Regions from separate parts of the Gilliamella sp. Nev3-1 genome, predicted to be linked through region 2. Evidence: riboswitches for the same ligand, from Rfam matches in the RefSeq annotation. Region 2 holds a riboswitch; the other holds the start of a gene.
The links. Region 2 has a riboswitch for thiamine pyrophosphate ahead of thiM (hydroxyethylthiazole kinase). Riboswitches for the same ligand answer to the same signal wherever they lie in the genome.
Positions count from the first base shown of each region.

Region 1: another riboswitch for thiamine pyrophosphate. It lies ahead of thiM (hydroxyethylthiazole kinase); the one in region 2 lies ahead of thiM (hydroxyethylthiazole kinase).

Region 1 is NZ_LZHN01000012.1:6,021-11,358, forward strand. It holds one part of gene A9G40_RS02870 (IS3 family transposase) at 1-278, opposite strand, end outside; one part of gene A9G40_RS02870 (IS3 family transposase) at 278-521, opposite strand; gene A9G40_RS02880 (STY0301 family protein) at 1,138-1,554, shown strand; gene thiD (bifunctional hydroxymethylpyrimidine kinase/phosphomethylpyrimidine kinase) at 1,627-2,421, opposite strand; gene thiE (thiamine phosphate synthase) at 2,432-3,073, opposite strand; gene thiM (hydroxyethylthiazole kinase) at 3,082-3,870, opposite strand; TPP riboswitch at 3,927-4,028, opposite strand; gene trkA (Trk system potassium transporter TrkA) at 4,068-5,338, opposite strand, start outside.
Region 2 is NZ_LZHN01000004.1:2,075-7,412, forward strand. It holds gene thiD (bifunctional hydroxymethylpyrimidine kinase/phosphomethylpyrimidine kinase) at 1-641, opposite strand, end outside; gene thiE (thiamine phosphate synthase) at 652-1,293, opposite strand; gene thiM (hydroxyethylthiazole kinase) at 1,302-2,090, opposite strand; TPP riboswitch at 2,147-2,248, opposite strand; gene trkA (Trk system potassium transporter TrkA) at 2,288-3,649, opposite strand; gene trpS (tryptophan--tRNA ligase) at 3,758-4,753, opposite strand; gene A9G40_RS00730 (phosphoglycolate phosphatase) at 4,777-5,338, opposite strand, start outside.

The DNA of each region.
Region 1 (5,338 bases), on a different contig from region 2:
TTCACAATACACCCGATATACCCGTTTATGATTCCATTGATAGCCGAGCTTTCTGATACGATTAAAACATTTAGGAAAGCCCCAGCGTAAATGCCGGTCTGTGATAGCATTCAACACCGAAACAATCACCGAATCATCCTGTAACTTAGCTTGATAATAGTAAGCACAACGGCTTAAACCAACAATGGCACAACTCATAGCAATAGTAACTGAATGATTTTGTTGTAGTTGCTGTGCCCACGTTTTACGTGCCCCTGTTGGCACTAAAGCTTTTTTATGATTTCTTCCTGAAGCTGGGATCTTAAGCTCAGTTCGGCAAACATCTGTTTAAGCTTGCGGTTTTCAGCCTCCAGCTCCTTTAAGCGTTTGATATCCGACGTTTCCATTCCGCTGTATTTTTCTCGCCATTTATAGAAAGTTGAATTACCCATGCCATATTTACGGCACAGTTCTTTAACGGGAATACCCGCTTCAGCTTCTTTTAAAATAGCGATGATTTGATGTTCAGTCATTTTTTTCATAATTAAATCCCCTTTACTTGTATCATAGAGAATTTTCTACTTTTTTGCTGTACTATTTTAGGGGATAGTTACATTAATGTTCTAATAATACTTTTCATAGAATTATATAAAACGTCTTAAATCAACTTAATGCTAATCATTTATTTATTACCATCATTGATAAAAATAATGTGTAGGCTCAATACGTTTGCCAATGGTTAAATTAATTGCCCCCTTGCAAATGTTTTATGGCTTCTTCTAGATTGCTACATTGGGGAAATAATACTGCAATTTTGGTAAAGTGTGTGCAATCCGTATCGTGGATATTTTTAGTTTGAGTTTTGTATGATAGTGATGAGTCTTATTTTATGGTATAGAGCTTTTTTGGCGATATCTCCGTTATGCTATCTTGCTAAAAACTTACTCCAAAACAGAAATAATAAAAAACTCGTTTAATTTAGATAACATGGTGAAAATAGCTTAATGACTTATAAATAATTATAATTGTTTTTATTTAAGATATTAGCATGATTTTTTGAAATCTTAGAATACTTTTATCTTTTTATTAATAGGTAATTGTTAGAAGGATAGATAATATGAAAAGGAAAATATTGAGTGTTACTCTAGCTATTATGGCTTGGTTTGGTGCAGTTTTTTTGTTAATGCCTATCAAATTGATTGCCCACAAAACATCAAGGCTAAAGAAGAAGTTGAAAACAGGCCTAATGGGTGGGAGGTTTCTGATGATATAAATAGTTTAACTATATCGTTTAGTAGCATGATTGTTTATCACGGTAAGCCTTCTAGAAAGGTCAGTTTAAAACCAGCAAAAGGATGGGTTGAAGGTAAGAAACATGAGTTAATATGGGAAGTCGATTTTAAAGCTGATGTTGAACCTTATTATGTTAGTTGCTCTTATAATGGCAGTAGAATTGAGCTAATAAAAAAAATTGATTTATCAATGAAAAGTTGTTGGGCTGATTATTTTGAAGATGAACAAGGAAAAAAAGGAACACTTACCTGTAGCACAAGTGAAGCAAAAGATTTGCATTAGTTGAAATATGGGATTTGTTGTTATATGTAATAGCTGACAACTTAAATCCCTTTTAGACTATTTATTGTGCTGTCACCACCAACGGTAAAAATGGTGTGTTGGGCCAATTCCGTTACCAATATTTAAATTATCAGCATGGCTAATGGCTCCTTGCAAATAATTTTTAGCCTGCATTACAGCTTCTACTAAATTATATTTGGGTAATAATGCGGCAATTGCTGCAGATAGTGTGCAACCTGTTCCGTGAGTATTTTTAGTTTGAATTCGTGGAGAAGTTATTCTTATTACATTATCTTGGGTTATCAAATAATCAGGGCTTTGACTACCTGACAAATGCCCGCCTTTCATTAAAACCGCTTTGCAACCCAATTTGAGTAATTCATCCCCTTGCTTTTGCATATCATCTTCGTTTTTGGCCTCACCACAATCAAGTAGTGCTGCTGCTTCAGGAATATTAGGAGTAACAATGGTTGCTAAGGGTAATAATAACTCACGAATAGCAGTTATGGCATCAGATTTGAGCAGGGGATGTCCTCCTTTAGCTATCATTACAGTATCTAAGACGATAGCAGGAATAGCATTTGTGATAAGAAGATGGTGAACTGCTATGACTATCTCTTTATTCATTAGCATTCCCATTTTTACACTATTAATTTGAATATCTTGATATAGCGTATTGAATTGAGCTGCAACAAATTCAGGGGTAATGGCTAATACCGCATCAACCCCTCGTGTGCTTTGTGCCGTTAATGCAGTGATAACTGACATGCCATAAGCCCCGAGTGCCGAAAAAGTTTTTAAATCGGCTTGAATTCCTGCGCCACCGCTGGGATCTGACCCAGCAATGGTTAATGCAATTGTTGTCATAATGTATGCCCTATTTAGCCTTCCTGATTTGAGTAATGAGCGATAACGTCGCTTGCTCAATATCTTGTTTACCACAAATAGCTGAAACCACAGCAACGCCGTCGATACCTGTTTGAATAACGTTAGTCACATTATTTTCATCAATACCGCCAATAGCTACAGCAGGACATTGCTTTAGTTCTATTAGTTCAATTAATTGTTCGGTTCCCAGTGCTACTGCTGCATCTTTTTTCGTTGCGGTTGGAAAGATAGGACCAATACCAATATAATCGACCTTATGCCATGGAACGCTATCAAGTTGACGTCGATTAGCGATCGAAAACCCTAACCATTTATCTCTACCAATTAATTGACGAGTAACATCAACAGGAAGATCACTTTGTCCAATATGTACACCATCGGCGTCAACCGCTAAAGCAATATCGACATGATCATTAATAAACAGTGGTACGGGTGTTTCATTCAGCGCTTCTTTCAATGCTAATGCGGCATAATACCAATCTTTACCGCTAAACTTATGTTCAGATCTTAACTGTACTGCAGTTGCCCCATTAGAAACAGCAATTTTTGTGGTATTTACCATGCCACTAATACCACCACATAATAATGGATCAAGGACTAAATAAAGAGTTAAATCTAATTGCTTTTTCATCTTGTTCCTTATTGATGCAATGAATTAAACAGAGATAGTTGATCTAGTAGTGATACCGCAAAGGTACCTAATCCTTGCTGTTTATTGGCAAGTTGACCTGCTTTTTTCATCATAAAACAAGCTGAGGCGGTAGCTGATAAAGGATCTGATGAATTGGCAATAAAAGCAGCTACCATAGCAGATAGTGCACAGCCTGTTCCTGTTACTTTTGTTAAAGCAATATCGCCACCAGTGATGCTATATAAGATGTTGCCATTAGTGATATAATCAATATCCCCCGTCATTGCAACAATCGTTTGATATTTTTGTGCAAGTGCTTTGGCTGCATGTACAGCAGATGTCGTTGAGTTTTGACCATCAGGTCCTTTCGATGATCCATTTTCACCATTTAGTACTAATATTTCTGATGCATTACCGCGTATGACTGTTGGCTTTAATGATAGTAATTGACATACAATTTCAGTTCGATAATTAAGCGCCCCCCCCACAGCGACAGGATCAAGCACCCATGGAGTTTGTGTTTGCAAAGCTTGGATTGTTGCTAACAACATACTTTTGGCTGTGCTACTGTGAATGGTGCCAATATTAATCAATAAACTATCCGCAATGGTGATAAATGACTCCACCTCTTGCTTGGCAATAACCATTGCTGGTGATGCACCAATAGCGAGTAACACATTTGCGGTAAAATTTTGCACCACATCATTTGTAATACAATGCACTAATGGGTTTTGTTGTTTTACATGATAGATAAAAGGAGTTGCTTGTACTAATTGAAATGGTTTGTTTTCTAACATATTTATTCCCTGTTATTTTAGAACTAAAATATTGGGAAGAATTTGCCAAATTAAAGCTAAGATGGCTTAGACTTCCCTACGCTGGCATAACCCAGATCAGGTTCAACGGGTAAAATCTCAGTTTTTTGTCAAAACAAAAAACACCCCGAGTCAAAATTTGTTCATCCATTATGAACTGACTATCAGTTTTTAACAAACTATTGTAATAACTTTTCAATATCTGTTATTGCCTTTCTGTCTGGCAAAAAGATGATTAGATGATCATTATCTTCTATCATCAAATCAGTATTAATAATAATCACATCTTCACCACGAACAACAGCTCCAATTGTTGCACCTGAAGGCAGTTTTAAGCCATTAATATTTTTGCCCACCAGTTTTGATGTATCATTATTGCCTTTGGCAACCACTTCGATAATTTCAGATTCGCCTTGCCTTAGCGAAACGACTTTAACCATACCAGTTTGTCTTACATGACTTAATAGTTCTGAAATGGTGGCATGTTGTGGCGATATTGCGATATCAATCACACTATCATTAATCAATTCAAGGTAGGCTTGGCGTTGAATTAGTACGATCACTTTTTTTGCGCCCATTCTTTTGGCAAGCATAGATGACATGATATTGGATTCATCGTCACCTGTGACTGCAATAAAAAGATCGGTAAGCTCAACTTGCTCTTGTGAAAGTAATTCTTGATCAGATGACTCACCATGCAACACTGTGGTATTAACCAGTTGCTCGGCAATGAGTTCGGCTCGCTCAGCATTGCGTTCAATTAACTTGACTTGGTAATCATTTTCCAAACGCTTTGCTAAAGCGACAGCAACACTACCACCACCACTAATAATGATTCGCTTATAAGGTTTTTCTAATCGTTGTAGTTCGCTGGTTACAGCTTTGATATTAACTGGTGGCGTAATAAAATACACCATATCTCCCGCTTCAACCAAGGTTGAGCCAAGCGGACGAATAAAGCGGTTTTTACGATAAATAGCAACCACTCGCGCTTCAACATGAGGTAAATGTTCTTTGAGCTCGGATAATTCACTGCCAACTAAAGCACCGCCATAATAAGCCGTTACCGCCACTAGACACACTCGGTTATCATAAAAAGAAGCAAATTGCAATGAGCCAGGGTATTGAACTAATTGACTTATATGATTGGTGATAAGATTTTCTGGGGCAATGATATGATCGATATTAATACAGTCTTTATTGAAAAAAGGATAATTTTCATCATTATATTCAGGCGCTCTAATGCGAGCCACTTTTTGTGGAATACTAAATAAGACATGACCAATTTGGCAGGCCATCATATTGACTTCATCAGAGTTAGTTACAGCAACAAGCATATCGGCCGATTCAGCGCCAGCACTTTCTAATACCTGAGGATAGGATGATTTTCCACAAATTACCTGTAAATCAAAACGCTCTTGTAGCGATTGCAATCTATCATGATCTTCAT
Region 2 (5,338 bases):
AGTGTGCAACCTGTTCCGTGAGTATTTTTAGTTTGAATTCGTGGAGAAGTTATTCTTATTACATTATCTTGGGTTATCAAATAATCAGGGCTTTGACTACCTGACAAATGCCCGCCTTTCATTAAAACCGCTTTGCAACCCAATTTGAGTAATTCATCCCCTTGCTTTTGCATATCATCTTCGTTTTTGGCCTCACCACAATCAAGTAGTGCTGCTGCTTCAGGAATATTAGGAGTAACAATGGTTGCTAAGGGTAATAATAACTCACGAATAGCAGTTATGGCATCAGATTTGAGCAGGGGATGTCCTCCTTTAGCTATCATTACAGTATCTAAGACGATAGCAGGAATAGCATTTGTGATAAGAAGATGGTGAACTGCTATGACTATCTCTTTATTCATTAGCATTCCCATTTTTACACTATTAATTTGAATATCTTGATATAGCGTATTGAATTGAGCTGCAACAAATTCAGGGGTAATGGCTAATACCGCATCAACCCCTCGTGTGCTTTGTGCCGTTAATGCAGTGATAACTGACATGCCATAAGCCCCGAGTGCCGAAAAAGTTTTTAAATCGGCTTGAATTCCTGCGCCACCGCTGGGATCTGACCCAGCAATGGTTAATGCAATTGTTGTCATAATGTATGCCCTATTTAGCCTTCCTGATTTGAGTAATGAGCGATAACGTCGCTTGCTCAATATCTTGTTTACCACAAATAGCTGAAACCACAGCAACGCCGTCGATACCTGTTTGAATAACGTTAGTCACATTATTTTCATCAATACCGCCAATAGCTACAGCAGGACATTGCTTTAGTTCTATTAGTTCAATTAATTGTTCGGTTCCCAGTGCTACTGCTGCATCTTTTTTCGTTGCGGTTGGAAAGATAGGACCAATACCAATATAATCGACCTTATGCCATGGAACGCTATCAAGTTGACGTCGATTAGCGATCGAAAACCCTAACCATTTATCTCTACCAATTAATTGACGAGTAACATCAACAGGAAGATCACTTTGTCCAATATGTACACCATCGGCGTCAACCGCTAAAGCAATATCGACATGATCATTAATAAACAGTGGTACGGGTGTTTCATTCAGCGCTTCTTTCAATGCTAATGCGGCATAATACCAATCTTTACCGCTAAACTTATGTTCAGATCTTAACTGTACTGCAGTTGCCCCATTAGAAACAGCAATTTTTGTGGTATTTACCATGCCACTAATACCACCACATAATAATGGATCAAGGACTAAATAAAGAGTTAAATCTAATTGCTTTTTCATCTTGTTCCTTATTGATGCAATGAATTAAACAGAGATAGTTGATCTAGTAGTGATACCGCAAAGGTACCTAATCCTTGCTGTTTATTGGCAAGTTGACCTGCTTTTTTCATCATAAAACAAGCTGAGGCGGTAGCTGATAAAGGATCTGATGAATTGGCAATAAAAGCAGCTACCATAGCAGATAGTGCACAGCCTGTTCCTGTTACTTTTGTTAAAGCAATATCGCCACCAGTGATGCTATATAAGATGTTGCCATTAGTGATATAATCAATATCCCCCGTCATTGCAACAATCGTTTGATATTTTTGTGCAAGTGCTTTGGCTGCATGTACAGCAGATGTCGTTGAGTTTTGACCATCAGGTCCTTTCGATGATCCATTTTCACCATTTAGTACTAATATTTCTGATGCATTACCGCGTATGACTGTTGGCTTTAATGATAGTAATTGACATACAATTTCAGTTCGATAATTAAGCGCCCCCCCCACAGCGACAGGATCAAGCACCCATGGAGTTTGTGTTTGCAAAGCTTGGATTGTTGCTAACAACATACTTTTGGCTGTGCTACTGTGAATGGTGCCAATATTAATCAATAAACTATCCGCAATGGTGATAAATGACTCCACCTCTTGCTTGGCAATAACCATTGCTGGTGATGCACCAATAGCGAGTAACACATTTGCGGTAAAATTTTGCACCACATCATTTGTAATACAATGCACTAATGGGTTTTGTTGTTTTACATGATAGATAAAAGGAGTTGCTTGTACTAATTGAAATGGTTTGTTTTCTAACATATTTATTCCCTGTTATTTTAGAACTAAAATATTGGGAAGAATTTGCCAAATTAAAGCTAAGATGGCTTAGACTTCCCTACGCTGGCATAACCCAGATCAGGTTCAACGGGTAAAATCTCAGTTTTTTGTCAAAACAAAAAACACCCCGAGTCAAAATTTGTTCATCCATTATGAACTGACTATCAGTTTTTAACAAACTATTGTAATAACTTTTCAATATCTGTTATTGCCTTTCTGTCTGGCAAAAAGATGATTAGATGATCATTATCTTCTATCATCAAATCAGTATTAATAATAATCACATCTTCACCACGAACAACAGCTCCAATTGTTGCACCTGAAGGCAGTTTTAAGCCATTAATATTTTTGCCCACCAGTTTTGATGTATCATTATTGCCTTTGGCAACCACTTCGATAATTTCAGATTCGCCTTGCCTTAGCGAAACGACTTTAACCATACCAGTTTGTCTTACATGACTTAATAGTTCTGAAATGGTGGCATGTTGTGGCGATATTGCGATATCAATCACACTATCATTAATCAATTCAAGGTAGGCTTGGCGTTGAATTAGTACGATCACTTTTTTTGCGCCCATTCTTTTGGCAAGCATAGATGACATGATATTGGATTCATCGTCACCTGTGACTGCAATAAAAAGATCGGTAAGCTCAACTTGCTCTTGTGAAAGTAATTCTTGATCAGATGACTCACCATGCAACACTGTGGTATTAACCAGTTGCTCGGCAATGAGTTCGGCTCGCTCAGCATTGCGTTCAATTAACTTGACTTGGTAATCATTTTCCAAACGCTTTGCTAAAGCGACAGCAACACTACCACCACCACTAATAATGATTCGCTTATAAGGTTTTTCTAATCGTTGTAGTTCGCTGGTTACAGCTTTGATATTAACTGGTGGCGTAATAAAATACACCATATCTCCCGCTTCAACCAAGGTTGAGCCAAGCGGACGAATAAAGCGGTTTTTACGATAAATAGCAACCACTCGCGCTTCAACATGAGGTAAATGTTCTTTGAGCTCGGATAATTCACTGCCAACTAAAGCACCGCCATAATAAGCCGTTACCGCCACTAGACACACTCGGTTATCATAAAAAGAAGCAAATTGCAATGAGCCAGGGTATTGAACTAATTGACTTATATGATTGGTGATAAGATTTTCTGGGGCAATGATATGATCGATATTAATACAGTCTTTATTGAAAAAAGGATAATTTTCATCATTATATTCAGGCGCTCTAATGCGAGCCACTTTTTGTGGAATACTAAATAAGACATGACCAATTTGGCAGGCCATCATATTGACTTCATCAGAGTTAGTTACAGCAACAAGCATATCGGCCGATTCAGCGCCAGCACTTTCTAATACCTGAGGATAGGATGATTTTCCACAAATTACCTGTAAATCAAAACGCTCTTGTAGCGATTGCAATCTATCATGATCTTCATCCACCACAGTAATATCGTTTTGTTTTTCGGTAACAAGATATTCCGCAAGTGCACTACCTGTTTGTCCTGCACCAAGAATAATAATCTTCATAACTAGCCTATATATTTAGATGGCTTTAACCATTATCCATTTACTTAGTATATTAAAGCCATTGCATATCATTCATTTTTTAGTCGCAATCTGTTATTGATTTTGCAATTATACAAACCCGATTGCATCATAGACTTTTTTCAACGTTGGCTCGGCTTTTGAACGTGCTTTTTCAGCTCCATCTTGCATGATTGAAAATAGATAATGTTCATCGTCACGATACTCATGATATTTAGCTTGCAAGGTAGTTAACATATCAATGACTTGCGTTGCAACTTCTGTTTTGAGGTGACCATACATTTTACCTTCAAACTCTTTTTCAAGCTCGGCAATAGGCTTACCTGTCACACCAGTTAAAATATCAAGTAGATTTGAAACACCAACTTTATTTTTAACATCATAGCGTACTACTGGTGGCTCATCAGAATCAGTCATTGCACGTTTGATTTTCTTCTCAATATCTTTTGGATTTTCGAGTAAACCAATCACATTATTACGGTTTTCATCTGATTTGGACATTTTCTTAGTCGGCTCTTGCAATGACATAACGCGCGCACCAACCCTGGCAATGAACGGCTCGGGAACAGTAAAAATATCACCATAAAGCGCATTAAAACGCATAGCAATATCACGCGATAATTCAAGATGCTGTTTTTGATCATCACCAACAGGAACTAAGTTTGCTTGATAGAGTAAAATATCAGCAGCCATAAGTACAGGATAATCAAATAGCCCTGCATTGATATTCTCTGAATGGCGTGATGACTTATCTTTAAATTGCGTCATACGGCTAAGCTCACCAAAATAGGTGTAGCAATTTAAAGCCCAGCCTAACTCTGCATGTGCAGGCACATGCGATTGTACAAAAATAGTGCTTTTTTGCGGATCAATACCACAAGCTAAATAAAGGGCTAGTGTATCTAATGTGGCTTTACGTAATTTGTTTGGATCTTGACGTACGGTAATTGCATGCTGATTAACAATACAATAAACGCAATCATATTCGTTTTGCAAAGACACCCAATTTTTTAAAGCACCTAAGTAGTTGCCAAGTGTTAGTTCCCCTGATGGCTGAGCGCCACTAAATACAATCGGTTTACTCATAATTTCTTCCTAATTTATACTCATTATTTTTTTGCATCAGCTTTTGGCTGAGGTAGAATTGTTAATATATCTTTAAAATCGTCAAATAAAAAATCGGGATTACTAGTAGCAATTGAAACGCCATAGTTATAGCCATAGCTTAAGGCAACAGTTGGGCAGTTAGCATTTTGCGCAGCAGTGATATCGTTTTTCGAATCACCAACAAAAAGTAACTGATCGCTAAACAATCCAAATTTCGCCATTACTTGATACAAAGGAGCTGGGTGTGGTTTTAATTTGATCACATCGCCACCGCCAAGTACTAGCGAAAAGAACTCTTTTATGCCTAGTGACGCTAGTAATGCAGGTAAAAATTGGGCTGGCTTATTGGTCACTAATGCAAGTGGATAATGATTATCATAAAGCACTTTTAAAGTTTCTTTAACATTCGGAAACAGCCTAGTTTCGACATCAATAACTTTATCATAATGTTGGTTAAATAATATCTTGGCTTTGGCAAATTGTTCTTTTGATGGCTCAATAGTAATGGCTTTAAAAACGCGTTCTAGCATGATATCAATGCCATTACCAACGAAATTTTTGATC